Regions from separate parts of the Streptomyces sp. NPDC002784 genome, predicted to be linked through region 2. Evidence: riboswitches for the same ligand, from Rfam matches in the RefSeq annotation. Region 2 holds a riboswitch; each other region holds the start of a gene.

Region 1 (7,824 bases), on a different contig from region 2:
CGCCCAAATACGCTCTCGCGTCGCAGAGTTCACCGCATCGAGCGACAGATATATGCATATCTTGGTGGATCGCCACCGTGACCGGCGCGGTAATGGCAGTCTGGCGAGGAAGCACCAGTCCGGGACCGTACTCGAACCATCCGCTCCGTGTCGGACTGCGGTCCCGTGGGAAAGGGACGACGCCGCCATGGCAGACCATCTGGAAGCATCCGTCACTCTGCCGAGCGATCCCGCCTCGGTCTCCGCGGCCCGCGGCTATGTGGTCAGCACGCTCGAGGAATGGGGACTGCCCGCAGGGACGGACGTGGCCGACACCATCCGGCTCATCGTCTCCGAACTCGCCACCAATGCCGTACAGCACACCCTCGGCCAGTCACCCACCTTCACGGTGGACCTTGAACTGAGCCACGACGAACACCTGCGCATCGGGGTCACCGACAGCCACCCGCGGTTCCCCAAACGACTGCCGGCCGCTGTCCAGCAGGACAACGGCCGCGGTCTGGTCATCATCCGCTGGCTGACCGCCGAGTGCGGCGGCCGACTCAGAGTCAGGCCGACCCGTGAGGGCGGCAAGACGGTCTCCATCGAACTTCCCTGGACCGTACCGGCCCGGCCGGTCACCACCGCCGGTCAGCAGGAGCCCTAGCGGGCGCCCCCGCGGGCGGTACGGCGCTGACCCGCCCCGGGAGCGGTCCGGCTCCGCGCAGCGGTCACTCGGGCACCCGTCAGGGCGGCGGCGTGTCAGGGGCGCCGCCGCCCTTCGGGCGGCCGGTCAGCTCACCCGGCCGTACCAGACGCTCTTGGTCCAGATCTTCTGCAGCCTCACCACATCCCCGGTCTTCGGGGCGTGCCAGAGCTTCCCCTTCCCGGCGTAGATGCCGACGTGGTAGACGTTCGACCCCGAGTGGAAGAACACGAGGTCGCCGGCCTTGCGGCTCTTGGCGGAGATGTGGCGCGTCTTGTTGTACTGCTGGGCCGCCGTACGAGGCAGCTTCTTGCCCGCCTTCTTGAACGAGTACAGCGTCAGCCCGGAGCAGTCGAAGCGGTACGGGCCCGTGGCGCCGTACTTGTACGGGGAGCCCTTCTTGGAGGCCGCGACCTGGAGTGCCTTCGTCGCCGGCGTGGCCGCAGCCGCTTCGGCGGAGAGGCCCGGGGCCACGATCGAACCGCCCACGGCGGCGATGGTCAGAGCCGAGGCCGTACCGGCTCGGGCCATGAGCGACGGGACACGATTGAGCGCAGTCATGCGCAACCCTTCGTCAGCCGCCTGTGAAGGATGACCTGTCGGATTCGGGCTGGCGAAGTTGCCCGGCCGCGATGCGGCTTCACCCCAAGGGCTGCTCGGCACGGACATCCGTGCCGGCGACCCGTCGTGCTCGGGTCCTCCACTCCTGCCGATCCACTCCTGTCGACCGGTCATCCGGGCGGCGGCAGGACTCGGCGTCCGCCCGGATCGCCCCGCCGTGGTGGCGGGGGCTTGTCGTCAGTCAGGGATCTTGGCTCACGGATGTCCGAAAATCCCAATGGAACCGGGGATTTGTGGCGTTACTCACCACTCACCCGTTCGGGTGGACACTGCTCCGTTCGAACCAGCGTCGAGGCTACGGAGGATGCCCGGACCAGCACCGGAACGTCTCTTTCGGGTGAGGGCCTAGCCTCGTTGCGCAACCCTGACGGGCCCACGGCAGGAGACACGGCTACGCCGAAAGGGGGTACCTCCTTTGGTCCGTTTCGACTCCGGTCCGGACGCCTCGGCGCCATCGCCGAATGGCCGGACCGGGCTCACCTGCGTCAACTCTCCGAGCGGGGCGGCAGCGTGAACCGAGCCGTGCGGCGCTCGCCGTCCAGCACCCGCGGTGCGCGCGCCAGCGTGGGGGCGTGCGCCTCGCTCTCGCCGCTCTCGCCCCGCTGATGCGTCGCCCTGGCGGCCAACGCCTGGACGGGGCCCGAACGCGCGTCAGTTCCCCGGCCCGGGCCGCCAGATCGCTCGCCGCCCTCCACCGGCTTCCGCCCGGCCGGCAGCTCCGGAGGCGGCGCTCTCGGACCCCCGACGGGTCACAGCTCGGTTAACGTGCCCGAAACCCGGTCCAACTAGCCTCCCTCCACGCCACCAGGCACTTTGCCCGTGGCTGCGGCAACCGGGCCCCGCACGGTCCGGAGCGAGGACTGTGAGGTGGGCTGTGCAACTGACCCCGCACGAGCAAGAGAGACTGCTGATCCATGTGGCGGCCGACGTGGCCGAGAAGCGCCGGGCCCGCGGGCTCAGGCTCAACCACCCCGAGGCGGTCGCCCTCATCACCTCGCACATCCTCGAAGGCGCGCGGGACGGCCGTACGGTCGCCGAGCTGATGGCCTCCGGACGCAAGCTGCTCACCCGGGACGACGTCATGGACGGCATCGCGGAGATGATCCACGACGTCCAGGTCGAGGCGACCTTCCCGGACGGCACCAAGCTCGTCACCGTCCACGAACCGATCGTCTGAGGGGGCTTCGATGATTCCCGGAGAGATCCTGTTCGCGGACGAGCCCGTCGTGTTCAACGAGGGCCGCGAGGTCACCCGGCTGACCGTGCTCAACGCCGCCGACCGGCCCGTCCAGGTCGGCTCCCACTACCACTTCGCCGAGGCCAACCCCGGCCTGGACTTCGACCGCGCCGCCGCCCGCGGCAAGCGCCTCAACGTCGCCGCCGGCACCGCCGTGCGCTTCGAGCCCGGCATCCCCGTCGACGTCGAACTCGTCCCGCTGGCCGGCGCCCGCGTCGTGCCCGGGCTGCGCGGGGAGACCGGAGGTGCCCTCGATGCCTGAGATCTCCCGGGCCGCGTACGCCGACCTGTTCGGCCCGACGACCGGCGACCGGATCCGGCTCGCCGACACCGATCTGCTGGTAGAGATCGAGGAGGACCGCTCCGGCGGCCCCGGACTCTCCGGTGACGAGGCGGTGTTCGGAGGCGGCAAGGTCATCCGTGAGTCCATGGGCCAGTCACGTGCCACGCGCGCGGAAGGCACCCCGGACACGGTGATCACCGGCGCGGTCGTGATCGACCACTGGGGGATCGTCAAGGCGGACGTCGGCATCCGCGACGGGCGGATCACCGGCCTCGGCAAGGCGGGCAACCCCGACACCATGGACGGGGTCCACCCCGACCTCGTCATCGGCCCCGAGACCGAGATCATCGCGGGCAACGGCCGGATCCTCACGGCCGGCGCCATCGACGCGCACGTCCACTTCATCTGCCCGCAGATCGCCGACGAGGCACTGGCGGCGGGGATCACCACGCTGATCGGCGGCGGCACCGGACCGGCCGAGGGCTCCAAGGCGACCACCGTGACGCCGGGGCCCTGGCATCTGGCGCGGATGCTGGAGGCGATGGAGCAGTACCCCCTCAACGTCGGCTTCCTCGGCAAGGGCAACACCGTCTCGCACGAGGCGATGCTGTCGCAGATCCGCGGCGGCGCGATGGGGCTGAAGCTGCACGAGGACTGGGGCTCCACGCCCGCCGTCATCGACGCCTCGCTGACCGTCGCCGACCGCACCGGCATCCAGGTCGCCATCCACACCGACACGTTGAACGAGGCCGGGTTCGTCGGTGACACCCTCGCCGCCATCGGCGGCCGGGGCATCCACGCCTACCACACCGAGGGCGCGGGCGGCGGGCACGCGCCGGACATCATGACCGTGGTCTCCGAGCCGCATGTGCTGCCCAGCTCCACCAACCCGACGCGGCCGTTCACCGTCAACACCGCCGAGGAACACCTCGACATGCTGATGGTGTGCCACCACCTGAACCCCGCGGTGCCGGAGGACCTGGCCTTCGCCGAGTCCCGCATCCGGCCCTCGACCATCGGCGCCGAGGACATCCTGCACGACCTCGGCGCCATCTCGATCATCTCCTCCGACTCGCAGGCCATGGGACGCGTCGGCGAGGTCGTCATGCGGACCTGGCAGACCGCGCATGTGATGAAGGGACGGCGGGGAGCGCTGCCCGGGGACGGGCGCGCGGACAATCTCCGGGTACGGCGGTACGTCGCCAAGTACACGATCAACCCGGCGCTGGCCCAGGGCATCGCCGGGCAGGTCGGGTCCGTGGAGACCGGGAAGCTCGCCGACCTGGTGCTGTGGGAACCGGCGTTCTTCGGGGTCAAGCCGCACCTGGTCATCAAGGGCGGGCAGATCGCCTACGCGCAGATGGGCGACGCCAACGCCTCCATCCCCACCCCGCAGCCGGTCCTGCCGCGGCCCATGTACGGCGCGATCGGCCGCGGCCCGGCCGCCAACTCCCTGAACTTCGTCGCCCCGTCGGCGATCGAGGACGGGCTGCCCGAGCGGCTGCGGCTCGGCAAGCGGTTCGTGGGGATCGAGTCCACCCGGGGGGTCACCAAGGCCGACATGCGGGAGAACTCCGCCCGGCCCGACGTGCGGGTGGATCCCGACAGCTTTGCCGTGCACATCGACGGGGAGCTGGTCGAGGCCGCTCCCGCCGCTGAACTGCCCATGGCACAGCGCTACTTCCTCTTCTGATGTCCAGGGCAGCGCTGCTCGTCCTGGCCGACGGACGGTTCCCCGCCGGAGGCCACGCGCACTCCGGCGGGGCCGAGGCCGCCGTCAAGGCGGGACGGATCACCGGGGCCGGGACTCTGGAGGACTTCTGCCGCGGGCGGTTGCACACGGCGGGGCGGGTCGCCGCGGCCCTCGCCGCGTCGGCCGCGTTCGGGGTGGACGCGGTGTCGCTGGACGCGGCCGCGGACGCCCGCACCCCCTCGCCCGCGTTGCGGACCGCCGCGCGGAAGCTGGGGCGGCAGTTGCTGCGGGCCGCCCGGGCCGTCTGGCCCTGCGACGAACTCGACGCGCTGGCGCGGGCGTTCCCCAAGGGGGCGCACCAGCCGGTGGTGCTGGGGGTCGCCGCCCGGGCGGCCGGGCTCGGACCGGTGGACGCGGCGTACTGCGCCGTCTACGAGAGCGTCAGCGGGCCCGCGTCCGCGACCGTACGGCTGCTGAGCCTCGATCCGTTCGAGGCCACGGCCGTGCTGGCCCGGCTCGCTCCCGAGCTGGACCGGGTCGTGGACCAGGCGGTACAGGCCGCGCGGGCGGTGGCCGACGAGGGAGTCGACGCGCTGCCCGCCGCATCCTCACCGCTGCTGGAGATCGGCGCGGAGGTGCACGCCTCCTGGGCGGTGCGGTTGTTCGCGTCCTGAGATCACACGCAAGGCCGGCCCGACAAACTGAACGGACCAGGCCGGCAGAGAAGGAGCCGTACATGCATCTCGACCACTCCCACGACGGGCCCGCCGCCCTCAGCGCCGACGCCCGGCGCCCCGACGGCTCCCGCCGTGCCCTGCGCATCGGGCTCGGCGGGCCCGTGGGGTCCGGGAAGACCGCCACCGTCGCAGCGCTCTGCCGGGCCCTGCGCGACGAGTTGTCCCTCGCCGTCGTCACCAACGACATCTACACCCGCGAGGACGCCGAGTTCCTGCTGCGGGAGGCCGTGCTGCCGCCGGAGCGGATCACCGCCGTGGAGACCGGCGCCTGTCCGCACACCGCCATCCGGGACGACATCTCCGCCAACCTCGAAGCCGTCGAGGACCTGGAGGACGAGGCCGGGCCGCTGCAGCTCATCCTCGTGGAGTCCGGCGGGGACAATCTCACGGCGACCTTCTCCAAGGGGCTCGTCGACGCGCAGATCTTCGTGATCGACGTGGCCGGCGGCGACGACATCCCGCGCAAGGGCGGCCCCGGGGTGACCACCGCCGATCTGCTCGTCGTCAACAAGACCGACCTCGCCCCCTACGTCGGCTCCGACCTCGCCCGCATGGCGGCCGACGCCAAGGCGCAGCGGGCCGAACTTCCGGTGATCTTCCAGTCGTTGCGCTCCGAGCACGGCGTGCGGGACGTCGCCGCGTGGGTGCGGGGGCAACTCGCCGCGTGGTCGGCGTGATCGCCACCGGCGTCACCGCCACCGCCCGGATCGGCGCGCGCGACGACGGCCGGGGCGGTACGTCGCTGCCCGTGCTGCAGGGCGAGGGGCCGCTGGCGCTGCGGCGCACCCGGGGGAGCGGGAGCGAGGCCCGGGTCATGCTCGTCGGCGCGATGAGCGGCCCCCTCGGCGGTGACCGCTTCGCCGTCGAGGCCGACGTGGCGGAGGGGGCCCGCCTGCACGTCGGATCCGCCGCCGCGACCATCGCCCTGCCCGGTCAGGCCAAGGGCGACGCCCGCTACGACGTCCGGCTCACCGTCGCCGACGGCGGCGAACTGCGCTGGCTGCCGGAGCAGTTGATCTGCGCCGGGGGCAGCGATCTGTACGTCACCACCCGGGCCGACCTCGGTGCGGGAGCCCGGCTGGTGCTGCGCGAGGAGCAGGTGCTCGGGCGGGTGGGGGAGGAGCCGGGGCGGCTCACCAGCCGGCTGACCGTGCGGATCGCCGGGCGGACCGTCCTGGACCAGGAACTCGCCTGCGGGCCCGGCGCGCCGGGTGGCTGGGACGGGCCCGCCGGACTGGCGGGGCATCGCGCGCTCGGGCAACTCGTCGTCGTACGGCCCGAGTTCGCGGACGAGCCCGTGGCACCCCGCATCCTCGCCGAGCATGCCGTGCTGGTGCCGCTGGCCGGCCCGGCGGCGCTGGTGACCGCCGTGGCGCCGGACGCGCGGGTGCTGCGTCAGGTGCTGGACCGGGCGCTGGACCGGATGCTGGGGGCGCTCACTCCGTGAACCGCCCGCCCTGCCCCGCCGGAGGGCTCAGCCGAGCGGCATCTTCCGGAACCTGCGCCGGGGGCCGCTCGCCTCGGCCTCCTTCGCCTTGACCACGGCCGCGTACTCGTCGACGTACTCCTGCTCGGAGAGCGACAGGATGGCGTACATGATCTCGTCGGTGATGGCGCGCAGGACCGCCTTCTCGTTCTCCATGCCGGCGTACCGGGAGAAGTCCAGGGGCTCGCCGAAGCGGATGACCACCGGGTGGATCCTGGGGATGACCTTGCCGGGCGGCTGGGCCTCGAAGGTGCCGATCATCGCGCAGGGGATCACCGGGACCCCGGCCTTCAGCGCCATCACGGCCACGCCCACCTTGCCCTTGTACAGGCGGCCGTCGTGCGAGCGGGTGCCCTCCGGGTAGATGCCCAGCAACTCGTCCTTGCTCAGCACTCCGAGGCCCTCGCGGATCGCGGCCTGGCCCGCGTCCTTGCCGGAGCGGTCGACCGGGATCTGCCCCGCGCTGCGGAAGAAGAAGGCCGTGAGACGCCCCTTGAGACCGGGGCCGGTGAAGTACTCGGCCTTGGCCAGGAAGGTGATGCGCCGCTTGAGGATCGCGGGCATCAGGAAGTGGTCCGAGAAGGAGAGGTGGTTGCCCGCGATGATCGCCGCCCCGGACGGCGGAACGTGTCCGAGGCCCTCGATGCGCGGGCGGAAGACCAGTCTCAGCAAGGGGCCCAGCAACACGTACTTGAGCAGGTAGTAGAACAAAGAGGCGCTCCTCTACGTGCTGGTCAACCGGCGTGTTGTGGGGGGTGCCAGTGTAGGCGCAGGCAGGGGCGCCCGTAACCGGGCCGGGACGACTGGCGCAGACCTTTCCGGCGTCCTTGACAGAGGCGGCCGTGCTCACTCGATCGGTTCGGTGAGCGACTGCTCGGCCCAGATGATCTTCCCTTCGGGGGCGAAGCGCGTGCCCCAGCGCTGGGCGAACTGGGACACCAGCAGCAGCCCCCGGCCGCCCTCGTCCGTGGCGCGGGGATGGCGCAGATGGGGTGCGGAGGCGCCGCCGTCGAAGACCTCGCAGATCAGGGAGCGCTCCTTGATCAGCCGCAGCCGGATGGGCCCGGAAGCGTGCCGTATGG
Region 2 (7,824 bases):
GAGCCAGGCCGCGACCGCGATCCACAGCAGGACCTCCCCGGGGGTCTCCAGCCAGGGGACGTCCACCGCGGCGGCCACCGACAGGGTCGCCGCCGCGGTCATGCCCAGCGGGAACACGGTCGCCCAGCGGCGGACGTCGTAGCGCAGCCGCGGCCGGATCACCTCGGAGACGAGGAGCACGGCGTACCAGGCCAGGTCGAGCGCGAGCACGCCGGCGGTGACCGTGCGCAGGACGTCGTCGGCATCGTCGTTCCACAGGTGCAGGCGCGCGCTGTCGGCGGCGATCAGCCTGGAACCGGCGAGCGCGGAGATGGCCATCGCGCCGCCCGCCACCCACTGGTCCCCGGCGCCCTTCACCACCTGGTGTGGATCGAAGCAGGCCAGGGCGACGGCGTAGAGGACGAGACCGAGCCAGAACAGCACCAGCGCCGCGTGCGCGAGCCAGGCCGCCGACTCCGCCGCGGCGAGGGTGGCGCCGAGTACGGCGAGGCCCTGCGTGGCCACGCAGCCCAGGAACACCGCGCCGGGCATACCGCGGTGCCAGTGGCGCACGACGACACCGAGCAGGCCCGCCCACAGCAGGGCGGCCGCCGCCAGCAGGGCCCCGGCCAGGACCTGCCATCCCTCGGCGGAGAAACGGGTGCCGAGCACGGCCGTCGCCGCGACGGCGGTGAGCGCGGCGGGGGTGCCGGCCTCCTCCCGCCAGCGCCGCGGCTGCCGCAGCAGCCGTACGACGAAGTCCCCGGCCAGGCCCAGCCAGGCCGTGCAGCCCACCGCCAGGGCGATCAGGGAGAGGACCTCGTGCCCGGTGAGGTGCAGGCCGACCGACACGATGCCGGTCGCCATCACCGCCGCCCCGGCCGCCGGAGGACGCAGCGCCCACCAGGCGCTGAGTGAGCGGAGCACAAGGGAGCCGGACATGCGCCGATGCTAAGGAGCGCGGCGCGGCCGGCGAGGGGGCACGCGCGCGTGGGCGGGCAAACGGGGCGCCGAATCACCCCCGCGCGCGTGCCGCGTCGGATCAGGCCGGCCGGACCACGCTGTGGATCGAGCCCTCGCCGTCGTAGTAGACCGACTCCTCGCGGACGTACGTGCCGGGCTTCGGGGCATGGATCATCATGCCGTTGCCGATGTAGATGCCCACGTGGGTGACGTCGTCGTAGAAGAAGACGAGGTCGCCGGGGAGGGCGTTGGCGAGGGAGACCGTCGTGCCGGCGTCGACCTGGTCGTACGTGGTGCGCGGCAGGGAGATGCCCGCCGCGTTCCAGGCGGCCTGGGTCAGCCCCGAGCAGTCGTAGGAGTCGGGACCCGTGGCGCCCCAGACGTACGGCTTGCCGATCTGCGCGCGGGCGAAGGCGATCGCCTTCTCGGCCTTCGTGGCGTAGGAGGAGTCCGCGGTGGCCTCGGACCCGGTGCTGCCGGTGGAGGTCTCCGTCGAACCGGAGGAGGAGCCGCTCTGCTGCTGGGCCGCCGCCTTCGCGGCCTCATCGCGGCGCTGTTCCTCCGCCGCCTGCTGATCGGCCAGCTCGGCGGCCTTGCGCGCGGCCTCCTCCTGGCGCTTGCGCTCGATCGCGGCGAGCCGCGCCTTCTCCTCCGCCGTCAGCTGCGACAGCAGCTCCCGCGCGTCGGCGAGCTTCTTCTGGACCGTGGACTTGGCGGTCTTCAGATCGGTCTGCGACTCGTTCAGCGTCCGGAGGCTCTCGGTGGCCTCCTTGCGCTTCTTCATCGTCGCCGACTGCTCGGTGATGTAGTCGTCGACCGCTTCCTTCTGGCGGCCGGTCATCCGGCTCATCAGCTGGGTCTGGTCGAAGTAGTCCTGCGGGGTGTCGGCGAGCAGGAAGGTCGCGGTGTCGGGGACGGAGGCGCCGGTGCGGTACTGCGCGGCGGCGAAGGACCCGAGCTCCTCCCGCGCGTCGTTGAGCTTCTGGGTGCGCTCGGCGACGTCGTCGAGGAGGGTGTCGACCTGCTTGCGCTGCTTGGTGGTCCGCTCCTTGGCGGCGTTGTACTTCTCGGTCGCCGTCTCCGCCTGCCGGTAGAGGTCGTCGACCTTCTTCTCGACCTCTTCGAGGCTCGGCTTGTCGTCCGTGGCCGGGTTGGCGTTGGCCGTCTGGGACAGCAGGGCCACGGAGGTGAGGGCGGCCGTGGCAAGGGCGGGGGTCCGTATGCCTGCTACGCGCGTACCCGCGGGACGCGACTTGCGGTGCGACGCCAAGGGAGGCGACTCCTTCCAATGGTCCGCCTACCGGGTTAGCTGTCGGGTTCGGGCGGGTGGTTAGGAAGGGTTGCCCTACGACCGTGTCCCGTACGGGAGTCGGGTCGATTCACCCCAATGTTCGGTGGGTCCCCGGCTCGGCTGCCAGGCGGCAGCGGACTCGGCGGAGGCCGCGCGGCCCGGCGAGGTTCGCCGGTGGGGGTCGTACGGCCTGTGCGGCACGGTAGCCAACTCGTGTGGCGCCTGTGAAGGTTGATGGGTGATATGCCCGATACATTTTCGTGACCTTGGGTCCCGGCGTCGGGGGACCTGATCGATCTGGACGGGTCTGCGGCGACCTGTCCGCCGACCGGTTCCCGTCCGATGCTGTGACCAAGGTCTCCGCCGCAGGTGTACGGGGGTGAAGGCCCCCTGCCCGGCGGGCGCGACGCGACGATCCCCGGCCGCCGATTCGGGGGATGTTCTCAGGGCGGCGGCGGGCTGTCAGTGGGGAGCCCTAGACTCGGAGAGCGATGAGCAGCCTCTTTGACGACAGCTTCCTGGCGGACCTCCAGGCCCCTCGGGCCCATGCCGAGGAACCCCCGCCGCCGCCCGAGGACGATCACGCTCCGGAGCCGGTTCCGGACGATCTGTTCGGCGGGAAGTTCGACGTGCCCCCGGACCGGGACGCCTACTACCGCGACGGCGCCCCGCGCCCGGCCCTCGACGCGGCCGCGCTCATCGAAGGGCTGAACGAGAACCAGCGCGCGGCCGTCGTGCACTCCGGCACCCCCCTGCTCATCGTGGCCGGCGCGGGCTCCGGCAAGACGCGCGTGCTCACCCACCGCATCGCCCATCTGCTCGCCGCGCGGGACGTGCACCCCGGGCAGATCCTCGCGATCACCTTCACCAACAAGGCCGCGGGCGAGATGAAGGAGCGCGTGGAGCAGCTCGTCGGCCCGCGGGCCAACGCGATGTGGGTGATGACCTTCCACAGCGCGTGCGTGCGGATCCTGCGGCGCGAGTCGAAGAAGCTCGGCTTCACCTCCTCCTTCTCGATCTACGACGCCGCCGACTCCAAGCGCCTGATGGCCCTGGTCTGCCGTGACCTGGACCTCGACCCCAAGCGCTTCCCGCCGAAGTCCTTCAGCGCCAAGATCTCGAACCTGAAGAACGAGCTGATCGACGAGGAGGACTTCGCCGCCCAGGCATCCGACGGCTTCGAGAAGACCCTCGCCCAGGCCTACGCGCTCTACCAGTCCCGCCTGCGTGAGGCGAACGCGCTGGACTTCGACGACCTGATCATGACGACGGTCCATCTGCTGCGCGCCTTCCCGGACGTCGCCGAGCACTACCGCCGCCGCTTCCGGCACGTCCTCGTCGACGAGTACCAGGACACCAACCACGCCCAGTACGCGCTCGTGCGCGAGCTGGTGGGCACCGCCGAGCACCCCGTCGACGTACCGCCCGCCGAGGACGACCTCAAGCCCGCCGAGCTCTGCGTCGTCGGTGACGCCGACCAGTCGATCTACGCCTTCCGCGGCGCGACCATCCGCAACATCCTCCAGTTCGAGGAGGACTACCCGGACGCGACGACGATCCTGCTGGAGCAGAACTACCGCTCCACCCAGACGATCCTCACCGCCGCCAACGCCGTCATCGAGCGCAACGAATCCCGCCGCCCCAAGAATCTGTGGACCAACGCGGGCGCGGGCGCGCGCATCACCGGCTATGTCGCCGACACCGAGCACGACGAGGCGCAGTTCGTCGCCGACGAGATAGACCGCCTCACCGACGCGGGCGACGCGAAGGCCGGCGACGTCGCCGTCTTCTACCGCACCAACGCCCAGTCCCGCGTCTTCGAAGAGGTCTTCATCCGCGTCGGCCTGCCCTACAAGGTCGTCGGCGGCGTCCGCTTCTACGAGCGCAAGGAGGTCCGGGACGTCCTGGCCTACCTGCGCGTGCTCGCCAACCCCGAGGACTCGGTCCCGCTGCGGCGCATCCTGAACGTCCCCAAGCGCGGCATCGGCGACCGCGCCGAGGCGATGATCGACGCCCTCTCCCAGCGCGAGAAGATCAGCTTCCCGCAGGCGCTCAAGCGCGTGGACGAGGCGTACGGCATGGCCGCGCGCTCCACCAACGCGGTCAAGCGGTTCAACACGCTGATGGAGGAGCTCCGTACGATCGTCGAGTCCGGCGCCGGGCCCGCGACCGTCCTGGAGGCGGTGCTCGAACGCACCGGCTATCTCGCCGAGTTGCAGGCCTCCACCGACCCGCAGGACGAGACCCGGATCGAGAACCTCCAGGAACTCGCCGCCGTGGCCCTGGAGTTCGAGCAGGAGTCCGGCGAGGGCGAGGCGACCGGCTCGCTCGCCGACTTCCTGGAGCGGGTCGCGCTCGTCGCCGACTCCGACCAGATCCCCGACGAGGACGAGGACGGCTCCGGCGTCATCACCCTGATGACCCTGCACACCGCCAAGGGCCTGGAGTTCCCGGTCGTCTTCCTCACCGGCATGGAGGACGGCGTCTTCCCGCACATGCGGGCCCTCGGCCAGACCAAGGAGCTGGAGGAGGAGCGGCGCCTGGCCTACGTCGGCATCACGCGCGCGCGGGAGAGGCTGTACCTGACCCGCTCGTCGATGCGCAGCGCGTGGGGGCAGCCCTCGTACAACCCGCCCTCCCGCTTCCTGGAGGAGATTCCGACGCAGCACGTCGACTGGAAGCGCACCGGTGCCACCTCGCCGGTGTCCTCGGGGCCCGCGTCGGGTGTGGCGGCCTCGCTGTCGTCGTCCCGGTCGCGTTCCTCGGCCTCCGGCGCGTCCGGCTTCGCCACCCGGCGGACCTCCGAGCAGCCGGTCGTCTCGCTGGCGGTCGGGGACCGGGTCACGCACGACCAGTTCGGGCTCGGCACCGTGATGGCGGTCAAGGGCACGGGAGCCAACGCCGAGGCGACGATCGACTTCGGCGACAAGCCGAAGCGGCTGCTGCTGCGCTACGCGCCGGTGGAGAAGCTGTAGTTTCGCGGGTCCCCCGCTGCTGAACGGCGGGGGACTGCGGGGGAGTTACGAGGGCTCGAGGCCGTGGCTGCGCAGCCAGGCCAGCGGGTCGATGGCCGACCCCCCGCCCGGGCGGACCTCGAAGTGCAGATGCGGGCCGGTCGAGTTGCCGGAGTTGCCGGAGAACGCGATCTGGTCGCCGGCCTTCACGGCCGTACCGGAGGCGACCTGGTACGTGGAGAGGTGGCAGTACCACGTCTCCGTGCCGTCCATCGCGGTCACGATCATCATGTTGCCGTAGGCGCTGTTCCACTGGGTGCGCACGGTGCCGTCGGTCGCGGCCAGCACCGGAGTGCCGTACGCCACCGGGAAGTCGATGCCGGTGTGCACGGACATCCAGTTGATGCCGGCCTGGCCGTAGTAGGCGCTGAGCCCGTGCTGGGCCACCGGCAGCGCGAACTTCGGGCGCAGCCGCTCCTTGCGGGCCGCTTCCTCGGCCGCCTTCTTCCGCTCGGCCTCCTGCTCGGCCTTGAGGTCGATGCGCTCCTGCGTCCGGCTGGCCCGGTCGGCGAAGTCGTCGGCGCCGGCCGAGACGCTCTCCAGCTGGGTGTCCAGCATGTTGTTGGCCGTCGAGGGCTTGACCGCCTGCGCGTCCGACGCGGTGGCCGAGGTCTCCTGCTCGTCGGGCGTCAGCGTGCCGACGGAGGCGGCGGCGATCCCGGCCACGCCCATGACACACGCCGAGGGCACGGCGATGGTCAGCAGCGCGGAGCGCTTGGCGGGGGGACGGCGGCGGGAACGGGACGCGGTGCGGGCGGCGGCGCGGGAACCCGGCGCCGGGGCGCTCTCCTCCTCGTCGTCGAGGAGGGGGGTCACGTCGGGGATCTCGCCGGTGTCGGCCGACTCGCCCTCGCCCGGGGCGGGTTCCTCGTACGACGTCTCGCGGTAGGACGTCCCGTCGTGCGACGCTTCCTCGGCCGAAACCTGCTCGAAGGTCGCCGTCGGCTGCTGGTCGAACGATTCGGCCCGGTGCTCGTAGCCGTCGGACCCGGTGGCGGCGCCGTCGGAGTTCCACTGCGTGGCGTCGTAGGTGCCGGTGTCGAAGGTCTGCGTGCCCCAGTCCCAGTGCTGGGTCCGGTCGGCGGGGCCGCCGGACGGGTCGGGCTGCAGCCAGGCGTTGGCGTCCCACTGGCCACTGGCGTCGGGGCTGGTGGCCTGCGCCGGAACGCCGGGCAGCTGCTGGTGGCCGGCCGACCAGGCGGTCGTCTCGTGGACGCCGGTGTCATAGGCGGCGTGGTGCTGGGCCGCGTACGCGTCGTAGTGCGGGGTCTGATGGCCGGCCGTGGCCCACTGGCCCGAGTCGTAGACGCCGGTGCTCTCGCCCGGCATCGAGCCGAACAGCGGGTCCGTGTCGAAGGTCCCGGTGGCCGTCGGAAAACCGGTGGCGTCGTAGTGACCGTGCGTGGTGAAGTCGTCGTACTGGGCTTCCTGGGTGCCGTACGACGCGTAGTGCGCCGAGGCGGCCTCGGAGGCCGGAGCCGGGGTGGTCATGGTCCCCGACGGGTGACGGTCGTTCACCAACTTCTCTTTCGCCTCGACAACAGGGGCTGCCAGAGCAGTGCGGCGACTGTACCCGGCGGTATGCGGGCACGACAATCTTCGGCAGGTTTCACCTTTCCCGGAAACGGGCATTCGGCCGTGTTTCGGGGGACTGCGGGCGCGACTTTGGCCTTGTGTTCGAAGGCTGTTCGAGACTTCCGCCGGATTGGGGCCGGCTCAGGCCACCGTCAGACCGCCGGCGCGGGCGGTTTCGGCTGCCGTCCACTCGGTGTCGAGTGCCTGCCGTATCCCGACCGCCACGGCCGGGTGCACGGGCAGGGCGAGATGTCCCACCCCGCTCACCCGCACGTTCCGCGCCGACAGGTCGGGGTGGTCGATGCGGGCCGTCCCCAGCGGGTCCATCAGATGGTCGAGGTCGCTCCAGAAACTCACGAAGTGCGTACGGCAGCCGGACGCGGGCCGGGCCAGCTCCTCCAGCACCGCCGAACCGGGGCGCATCTGGCGGACGATGGGGTGCGCGTTCGCCAGCGGCGCCACGCGGGTGCCCGAGTGCGGGGTGCCGAGGGTGACGAGGGTCCGCACCCGGAGGTCACCGCCGAGCCGCTGCACGTAGTAGCGGGCGATGAGGCCGCCGAGGCTGTGCCCGACGACGTCCACCCGGCTGCTGCCCGTGCGCGCGCAGATCTCCTCGATGTGCCGGCCGAGCAACTCGGCCGCCGTGCGGATGTCGCAGGTCAGCGGCGAGTAGTTGAGCGACTCGAGTTGCTGCCTGCCGTGCTGGGCGAGGCTGCGGCGCAGCAGCACGAAGACCGAGCGGTTGTCGATGAAGCCGTGCAGCAGCACGACCGGCGGCTTCGCCTCCGCCGGCAGCCGGGGGGGCTCCGGGGAGTCCGGTGCGGGGAGGGGGGCCCTGCGCTCCTGGGAGATCCCGGACGGATAGAGGAGGAGGTGTCCGGCGAGGATCGCGATCTCGAGGGCGGTGGCCTTCAACAGCGCCATGGACAGTCCGGTCAGCCGGCTCGGGAGGAGCCGCTGACAGAGCGGGAGAAAGGGCAGCACTGCCTTGGTGACCGTCAT
Region 3 (7,824 bases), on a different contig from region 2:
CGGGGGAGCCGGCCGTCACCGTGAGTTGAGCACCACGGACCGAAGGGGGCCCGCACATGACGATTCTGGAGAGCATCCGGGGACCACGCGACCTGAAGGCGCTGTCCGAGCCGGAACTTCGGCAACTGTCCGAGGAGATCAGGGAGTTCCTGGTGCACGCGGTCGCCAGGACCGGCGGGCACCTCGGGCCCAACCTGGGGGTGGTGGAACTCACCGTCGCACTCCACCGGGTCTTCGAGTCGCCGGCCGACCGCATCGTGTGGGACACCGGCCATCAGAGCTATGTGCACAAGCTGCTGACCGGACGTCAGGACTTCTCCAAGCTGCGCGGCAAGGGCGGCCTGTCCGGCTACCCCTCGCGTGAGGAGTCCGAGCACGACATCGTCGAGAACAGCCACGCCTCCACCGCGCTGGGCTGGGCGGACGGGCTCGCCAAGGCCCGCCAGGTGCAGGGCGGGAAGGGCCATGTCGTCGCGGTCATCGGCGACGGCGCGCTGACCGGCGGGATGGCCTGGGAGGCGCTGAACAACATCGCGGCCGCCAAGGACCGGCCGCTGATCATCGTCGTCAACGACAACGAGCGGTCCTACGCCCCGACCATCGGCGGCCTGGCCGACCACCTCGCCACCCTGCGCACCACCGACAGCTACGAACGGGTCCTGGCCTGGGGCAAGGACGTCCTGCTGCGCACGCCCGTGGTCGGCCACACCCTCTACGAGTCCCTGCACGGCGCCAAGAAGGGCTTCAAGGACGCCTTCGCCCCGCAGGGCCTGTTCGAGGACCTGGGCCTGAAGTACGTCGGGCCCATCGACGGGCACGACATCGGCGCCGTCGAGTCCGCGCTGCGCCGCGCGAAGCGCTTCCACGGGCCCGTCCTGGTGCACTGCCTCACCGAGAAGGGCCGCGGCTACGAACCCGCCCTCGCCCACGAGGAGGACCACTTCCACACCGTCGGTGCGATGGACCCGCTCACCTGTGAGTCCCTCGCCCCCGCCAACGGGCCTTCCTGGACGTCGGTGTTCGGCGACGAGATCGTGCGGATCGGGGAGGAGCGCGAGGACGTCGTGGCGATCACGGCGGCCATGCTGCACCCGGTGGGGCTCGGCAGATTCGCCCAGCGGTTCCCGGACCGGGTCTGGGACGTCGGCATCGCCGAGCAGCATGCCGCGGTGTCCGCGGCGGGGCTCGCCACCGGCGGGGTCCATCCCGTCGTCGCCGTCTACGCCACCTTCCTCAACCGCGCCTTCGACCAGCTCCTGATGGACGTGGCCCTGCACCGCTGCGGGGTGACCTTCGTGCTGGACCGGGCCGGGGTCACCGGAGTCGACGGTGCCTCCCACAACGGCATGTGGGACATGTCGATCCTCCAGGTCGTGCCCGGCCTCAGGATCGCCGCGCCGCGCGACGCCGACCAGCTGCGGGCGCAGCTGCGGGAAGCCGTCGCCGTGGACGACGCGCCGACCCTCGTCCGGTTCCCCAAGGAGTCGGTGGGCCCGGCGATCCCGGCGGTGGACCGGGTCGGCGGCCTGGACGTGCTGCACCGCGGGGAGCGGCCCGAGGTGCTGCTGGTCGCCGTCGGCGTGATGGCCCCCGTCTGCCTTCAGGCGGCGGACCTGCTGGCGGCCCGGGGCATCGACTGCACGGTGGTGGACCCCCGCTGGGTCAAGCCCGTCGACCCGGCGCTGCCCGCGCTGGCCGCCGGGCACCGGCTGGTGGCCGTCGTGGAGGACAACAGCCGGGCCGCCGGGGTGGGCGCCGCCGTGGCGCTGGCCCTCGGTGACGCCGACGTCGACGTGCCGGTACGGCGCTTCGGCATCCCCGAGCAGTTCCTCGCCCACGCCAAACGCGGCGAGGTGCTGGCCGACATCGGCCTCACCCCCGTGGAGGTCGCCGGACGGATCGGCGCGAGCCTGGCCGTCCAGGAGCCAGTCAAGGAGACAGTGGAATGACCACGGAGTTCGACCTCGGCGCACTGCTGGCCGAGCGCGGAGCCGAGCGCTACGAGCTGCACGGCAGATACCTGAACCACCAGCTCCCGCGCATGCTGCACACCATTGGCTTCGACAAGGTCTACGAGCGCGCCGAGGGCGCCTACTTCTGGGACGCCGACGGCCGGGAACACCTGGACATGCTCGCCGGGTTCGGGGTGATGGGCCTGGGCCGCCATCACCCCGTCGTCCGCAAGGCGCTGCACGACGTCCTCGACGCCCAGCTCGCCGACCTCACCCGCTTCGACTGCCAGCCCCTGCCCGGACTGCTCGCCGAGCAGCTGCTCGCGCACAGTCCGCACCTGGACCGGGTGTTCTTCGGCAACAGCGGCACGGAGGCGGTCGAGACCGCGCTGAAGTTCGCCCGGCGGGCGACCGGCAAGGCGCGCGTCCTGTACTGCGACCACTCCTTCCACGGCCTGACCACCGGTTCCCTGTCCGTCAACGGCGAGGACGGCTTCCGCGACGGCTTCGGGCCGCTGCTGCCCGACACCGCCGTCCCCCTCGGTGACCTCGACGCCCTGGCCCGGGAGCTGAAGAAGGGCGACGTCGCCGCCCTGATCGTCGAGCCGATCCAGGGCAAGGGCGTGCACGAGGCCCCGCCCGGCTATCTGCGGGCCGCCCAGGAACTGCTGCACCGGCACAAGGCGCTGCTCATCGCCGACGAGGTGCAGACCGGGCTCGGCCGGACCGGGGACTTCTACGCCTACCAGCACGAGGACGGGGTCGAGCCGGACCTGGTCTGCGTGGCCAAGGCGCTCTCCGGCGGCTATGTGCCGGTCGGGGCCACCCTCGGCAAGGACTGGATCTTCAAGAAGGTGTACTCCTCGATGGACCGGGTGCTGGTGCACTCGGCGAGCTTCGGCTCCAACGCACAGGCCATGGCGGCCGGCCTCGCGGTGCTCTCGGTCATCGAGAACGAGCGGCTCGTCGCGAACGCCCGCGCCACCGGCGAGCTGCTGAAGTCCCGGCTCGCGGCCCTGGTCGACAAGTACGAGCTGCTCGCCGACGTACGCGGCCGGGGCCTGATGATCGGCATCGAGTTCGGCCGGCCCTCCTCGCTGAAGCTGCGCAGCCGGTGGACCATGCTGCAGACGGCCCGCAAGGGACTCTTCGCGCAGATGGTCGTCGTACCGCTGCTCCAGCGGCACCGGATCCTCACCCAGGTCTCCGGCGACCACCTGGAGGTGATCAAGCTGATTCCGCCGCTGATCGTGGGGGAGCGGGAGGTCGAGCGGTTCGTGGACGCCTTCACCGAGGTGATGGACGACGCGCACGGCGGGGGCGGGCTGATGTGGGACTTCGGCAAGACGCTGGTGAAGCAGGCCGTCGCCAACCGGTAGGGCCACCCCGTGGCGGGCAGGCTTGCCTCTGAGGCAAGGAATTTGCCGTAGAGGCAAGGCCCCGGCTGAATGGAGGGCATGAGCTCTCCCGAGACCGGGCCGGACGACGACCTGCCCGCGGTGGCGCCGCAGCTGCGGGCCCTGCGCCGCCAGGCCGCCCTCACCCTGGAGGCCGCGGCTCGCGCCGCCGGTCTGTCGCCGGCCCACCTGTCCCGTCTGGAGACGGGACAGCGCCAGCCCTCGCTGCCGATGCTGCTCTCGCTCGCGCGCGTCTACGGTACGACCGTCTCGGAGCTGCTCGGCGAGACGGTCGCCGACCGGGACGCCGTCATCCGCGCCGCCGACATGGAACCGACGGCGGCCGGCGGCTGGACGTACCGGCAGGCGGGCGCGCCCGGCCGGGGGATGCAGGCGCTGCGGCTGCACGTCCCCTTCGGCTCCAAGGGCGACATCGTGCGGGTGCACCCCGGCGAGGAATGGCTCTACGTCCTCACCGGGCGGCTCCGGCTGCGCCTCGGGGACACCACGCACCGGCTCGCCCCGGGCGACAGCGCCCACTTCGACTCGCTCACCCCGCACCGCATCGCCGCCCTGGACCGGGACGGCGTGGAGCTGCTGTTCGTCCACACCTTGCTGCAGAGCCCCACGACCGCCCTGTGCCTGGGCCCGACCCCCGGAGAGACGCCATGAGCGACATGGAGGAGAGGTTCCCGCGCGCCCTGTGGATCCGGCTGGTCATCTACCTGGCGGTGGGCCATGTCTTCGCCGCGTTCGTCTATCTGATCTTCGAGCTGGGGGCCGGGCAGTAGCCGCCGGGCTCAGTCGAGCAGCCGCTCCCGCAGCCGCTCCCGGATCTCCGGGGTGATGCCGAGCCCCTGCTCCAGGTAGGTGTCGACGTCGCCCCAGGTCTCCTCGATGGTGTCGAAGGCCGCCGTGAGGTACTCGGCGCGCGCGTCGAAGAGCGGGCTGAGCAGCTCCATGACCTCGGGGGTGTGGGTGTTGTTGCGCTGCACCTTGTAGCGGCGGTGCTTGGCGTTGGACTCCAGGTAGTCGGCGAGGATCGCCTCGCGCTCGACGCCGAGGGCGAGCAGCGTCACCGCGATCGACAGTCCGGCCCGGTCCTTGCCCGCCGCGCAGTGCATCAGGGCCGGAACGCTGTCCTCGGCCAGGGAGCGCAGCACCTGGGAGTGCTCGGCGGTGCGCTCCTTGACGATCGTGCGGTACGACTCGATCATCCGGTTCGCGGCCTTGCCGTCGTCGAGGATCTGCCGCAGCTGCTCGATCTCGCCGTCGCGGACCATCTTCCAGAACTCGGCGCCGTCCGCGGGGTCCGTCAGCGGGAGGTTCACATTCCGGACACCGGTGAGTTCGACGTCGGGGCCCTCCAGCTTCTGGTCCGCCGCATTGCGGAAGTCGAAGATCGTGTGCAGGCCGAGGGAGTCGAGGAACGCCGTGTCCTGCTCGGTCGCGTGCGCGAGGTGGCCGCTGCGGAACAGCACGCCGTAGCGCACCCGCCGTCCGTCCGTGGTCGGCAGCCCGCCCACGTCACGGAAGTTGCGCACTCCGGCCAGCTCGGGCTCGGTCGACGGGACCTGCTGCGTCACTGGGGCTCCTCCCACCGGATCCCGCCGACTCGGGTCGCCGGCGGACACGCCTTGACGATACGACATGCACACCGGCCGCTCATTGAATGCGGCAAAACGGGCGAACAACGTGGAAACCCTGCTGATTCATCGCGGGTTCACGCATCAACCATGATGTGACGGTTCTCCGCCCGCGCCGCTTCTGGGTGTTCTGTCCGAATTGCAGCCTTCCTTCCAACTCGCTCTGGAATAAAGGGGTGTGGAGCAGCGTCACGTGAGCAGCGTCATATCCGTGACCGAGCGTCGCCCGTCATGTTCACGTAATTCACCCGTTTCTCAAGGGCGTTTGCGGGAACGGCCCCTGCTTAATGCACGCAAAGTGACGAGGAATTCCCACAGGGGATCAAGAGGTACGGCTTCATGCGGAACCTTCTGCTTGTCCCTTTGCGTCTTGGTCGCTTACGTTCGCCACCAATCCGAGCGGAACGCCTAATCCTGCCGCTGCTCGGAATCCGCACCCACTCACCCGTGCACGGCAGGAGCGGGGGACCCACAGGCACCACCGCCTGGTCCGGTTCCCGGAACAGGCTCGGGGTCAAGTCGCGCCCAGCGCGCGGCCGGACATCTCCAGTCCGCACCCGACAGCTCACCTCGTAGGCGCCGGAGAGGAAATCGCCATGCCCGCGAAGGGTAAGCACCGCCGTCCCAAGGCCCTGCGCTTCACTCGCTCGATCGCCGTTGCCGGCACCGGTGGCGCCGCACTCGCCCTCCCGCTCCTGGGGGCCACCGGCGCCCACGCGGCCCCGTCGCAGTCCGTTCCGGAAAAGGCCGTTCAGTCGGTCCAGACCGCGGACAAGAAGGCGGCCGAGAAGAAGGCCACCGCGAAGAAGGCCACCGCCACGACGTACACGGTGCGCTCGGGGGACTACCTTTCGAAGATCGCGAACGAGCAGCACGTCAGCGGTGGCTGGGAGAGGCTCTACGCCGACAACCGTGAGGCCGTCGGCGACGACCCGGCGCTGATCCACCCCGGCCTGAAGCTGTCGATCGGCAAGAGAGCCGCCACGACGGACACCGCCGAGAAGCCGGCCGCCAAGTCCTCCGCGAAGTCCTCGTCCGCCGAGTCCTCCTCGTCGGGCTCCGCCAAGTCCTCCGAGGCCGCGGAGTCCTCGCAGGCTTCGGAGTCCGAGGCGGCCCCCACCGCGCAGGCCGCGCAGAGCTCCGCCGGCGGCTTCAGCTCCCCGGTCTCCGGTGCCGGGGTCGGCACCGCCTACAAGGTCGCGGGCAGCATGTGGTCCAGCGGCTACCACACCGGCGTCGACTTCGTCGTGCCGACCGGTACCTCCCTGAAGGCCGTGGGCGCGGGCACCGTCGTCTCGGCCGGCTGGGCCGGCGCGTACGGCAACCAGGTCGTCATCCAGCTCGCCGACGGCCACTACGCGCAGTACGCCCACCTGTCCTCGCTGTCCGTCTCCAGCGGCCAGTCGGTGACGGCGGGCCAGCAGGTCGGTCTCTCCGGCTCGACCGGCAACTCGACCGGCCCACACCTGCACTTCGAGATCCGCACCACGCCGGACTACGGCTCGGACGTCGACCCGGTCGCCTACCTCCGCGCGAAGGGCGTCTCCGTCTGACGGACGCGCCGCCGAGGAACCACCTGCCTGACACGCCGCCGAAGGCCGGACCCCAGATCCCCGGGTCCGGCCTTCGGTGTTTTTATTCCGGAATTGGCCAAGCCTTGAAGAGTGGGGTATCTCACCGGCCGTCAACCCCTGCCTACGGTCGCGTAGGTCACATTCGAAGGTGAATCATGACCCGATGTGGCAGACGATTCGAAGAGTGACAACAGAGCAGTGATCGGGTCGTACGTGGCGCTGGGGGACAGCTTCACCGAGGGCGTGGGAGATCCCGGCCCGGACGGGGCGTTCGTCGGCTGGGCCGACCGGTTCGCGGTACTGCTCGCGGACCGCCGCCCCGAGGGGGACTTCCGCTACACGAACCTGGCCGTACGCGGGAAGCTGCTGGACCAGATCGTGGCCGACCAGCTTCCCAGGGCGCTCGAACTCGCCCCGGACCTGGTCTCGTTCTGCGCCGGCGGCAACGACATCATCCGGCCCGGCACCGACCCCGACGAGGTCGCCGAGCGGTTCGAGCGGGCCGTGGCCCGGCTCACCGAGGCCGCCGGGACCGTCATGGTGACCACCGGCTTCGACACCCGTGGCGTGCCGGTGCTGAAGCATCTGCGCGGCAAGATCGCCACGTACAACCTCCATGTCCGGGCCATCGCCGACCGGTACGGCTGCCCGGTGCTGGACCTGTGGTCCCTCAAGACCGTGCAGGACCGGCGCGCCTGGGACACCGACCGGCTGCATCTGTCGCCCGAGGGACACACGCGGGTGGCGCTGCGCGCGGGACAGGTCCTCGGTCTGGAGGTACCGGCCGACCCGGACCAGCCCTGGCCGCCGCTGCCGCCGCGCGGGACCCTCGAGATCCGGCGCGACGATGTGCAGTGGGCACGCGAATACCTGGTGCCGTGGTTCGGGCGGCGGCTGCGCGGGGAGTCGTCGGGCGACCATGTGACCGCCAAGGGCAGTCTGTCGCCGGGCGACATCAGGATGTGGATCGAGACGGCCGTCTGAGCCAGGCGCCGGGGCCGGGGCGGGCTCGACCAGTGAGGTGACGGCGGGGGAGTGGTGCACGCGCGCGTGCGGACCCCGGTGCTGGGATGGGCCCGTCCCGTCCCCACGCCCGGAAGGTCGGCCATGACCGTACCGCTGCCCCGTCCCACCGCCACGCTTGCCGTTGCCCTCCTCGCCCTCGGTCTGCCGCTCCTCGCGGCCGCTCCGGCGACCGCGCTGGCGAGCCCCGCTGCTCTTTCGGTGACGGCTCCGGCCGGCCCCGCCGCCTCGG

The links. A riboswitch is a leader RNA that binds a small molecule or an ion and turns the genes downstream of it on or off. The one in region 2 is predicted to bind cyclic di-AMP.
Region 1: another riboswitch for cyclic di-AMP. It lies ahead of ACWD1Z_RS09260 (C40 family peptidase); the one in region 2 lies ahead of ACWD1Z_RS02840 (NlpC/P60 family protein).
Region 3: another riboswitch for cyclic di-AMP. It lies ahead of ACWD1Z_RS04995 (LysM peptidoglycan-binding domain-containing M23 family metallopeptidase); the one in region 2 lies ahead of ACWD1Z_RS02840 (NlpC/P60 family protein).

The regions. Positions count from the first base shown of each region.
Region 1 covers NZ_JBSFVD010000003.1:432,906-440,729, reverse strand. Annotated here, with positions in the region: gene ACWD1Z_RS09265 (ATP-binding protein) at 188-646, shown strand; gene ACWD1Z_RS09260 (C40 family peptidase) at 773-1,246, opposite strand; cyclic di-AMP (ydaO/yuaA leader) riboswitch at 1,250-1,375, opposite strand; gene ACWD1Z_RS09255 (hypothetical protein) at 1,792-2,022, opposite strand; gene ACWD1Z_RS09250 (urease subunit gamma) at 2,181-2,483, shown strand; gene ACWD1Z_RS09245 (urease subunit beta) at 2,494-2,805, shown strand; gene ACWD1Z_RS09240 (urease subunit alpha) at 2,798-4,519, shown strand; gene ACWD1Z_RS09235 (urease accessory protein UreF) at 4,519-5,193, shown strand; gene ureG (urease accessory protein UreG) at 5,256-5,933, shown strand; gene ACWD1Z_RS09225 (urease accessory protein UreD) at 5,930-6,703, shown strand; gene ACWD1Z_RS09220 (lysophospholipid acyltransferase family protein) at 6,731-7,453, opposite strand; gene ACWD1Z_RS09215 (SpoIIE family protein phosphatase) at 7,589-7,824, opposite strand, start outside.
Region 2 covers NZ_JBSFVD010000001.1:626,083-633,906, reverse strand. Annotated here, with positions in the region: gene ACWD1Z_RS02845 (tellurite resistance/C4-dicarboxylate transporter family protein) at 1-921, opposite strand, end outside; gene ACWD1Z_RS02840 (NlpC/P60 family protein) at 1,022-2,212, opposite strand; cyclic di-AMP (ydaO/yuaA leader) riboswitch at 2,220-2,373, opposite strand; gene pcrA (DNA helicase PcrA) at 2,725-5,208, shown strand; gene ACWD1Z_RS02830 (M23 family metallopeptidase) at 5,254-6,879, opposite strand; gene ACWD1Z_RS02825 (esterase/lipase family protein) at 6,964-7,824, opposite strand.
Region 3 covers NZ_JBSFVD010000002.1:76,923-84,746, reverse strand. Annotated here, with positions in the region: gene ispG (flavodoxin-dependent (E)-4-hydroxy-3-methylbut-2-enyl-diphosphate synthase) at 1-29, shown strand, start outside; gene dxs (1-deoxy-D-xylulose-5-phosphate synthase) at 57-1,949, shown strand; gene ACWD1Z_RS05015 (aspartate aminotransferase family protein) at 1,946-3,331, shown strand; gene ACWD1Z_RS05010 (helix-turn-helix domain-containing protein) at 3,410-4,021, shown strand; gene ACWD1Z_RS05005 (DUF6126 family protein) at 4,018-4,140, shown strand; gene ACWD1Z_RS05000 (tyrosine-protein phosphatase) at 4,150-4,935, opposite strand; cyclic di-AMP (ydaO/yuaA leader) riboswitch at 5,420-5,589, shown strand; gene ACWD1Z_RS04995 (LysM peptidoglycan-binding domain-containing M23 family metallopeptidase) at 5,592-6,548, shown strand; gene ACWD1Z_RS04990 (SGNH/GDSL hydrolase family protein) at 6,768-7,553, shown strand; gene ACWD1Z_RS04985 (SIMPL domain-containing protein) at 7,677-7,824, shown strand, end outside.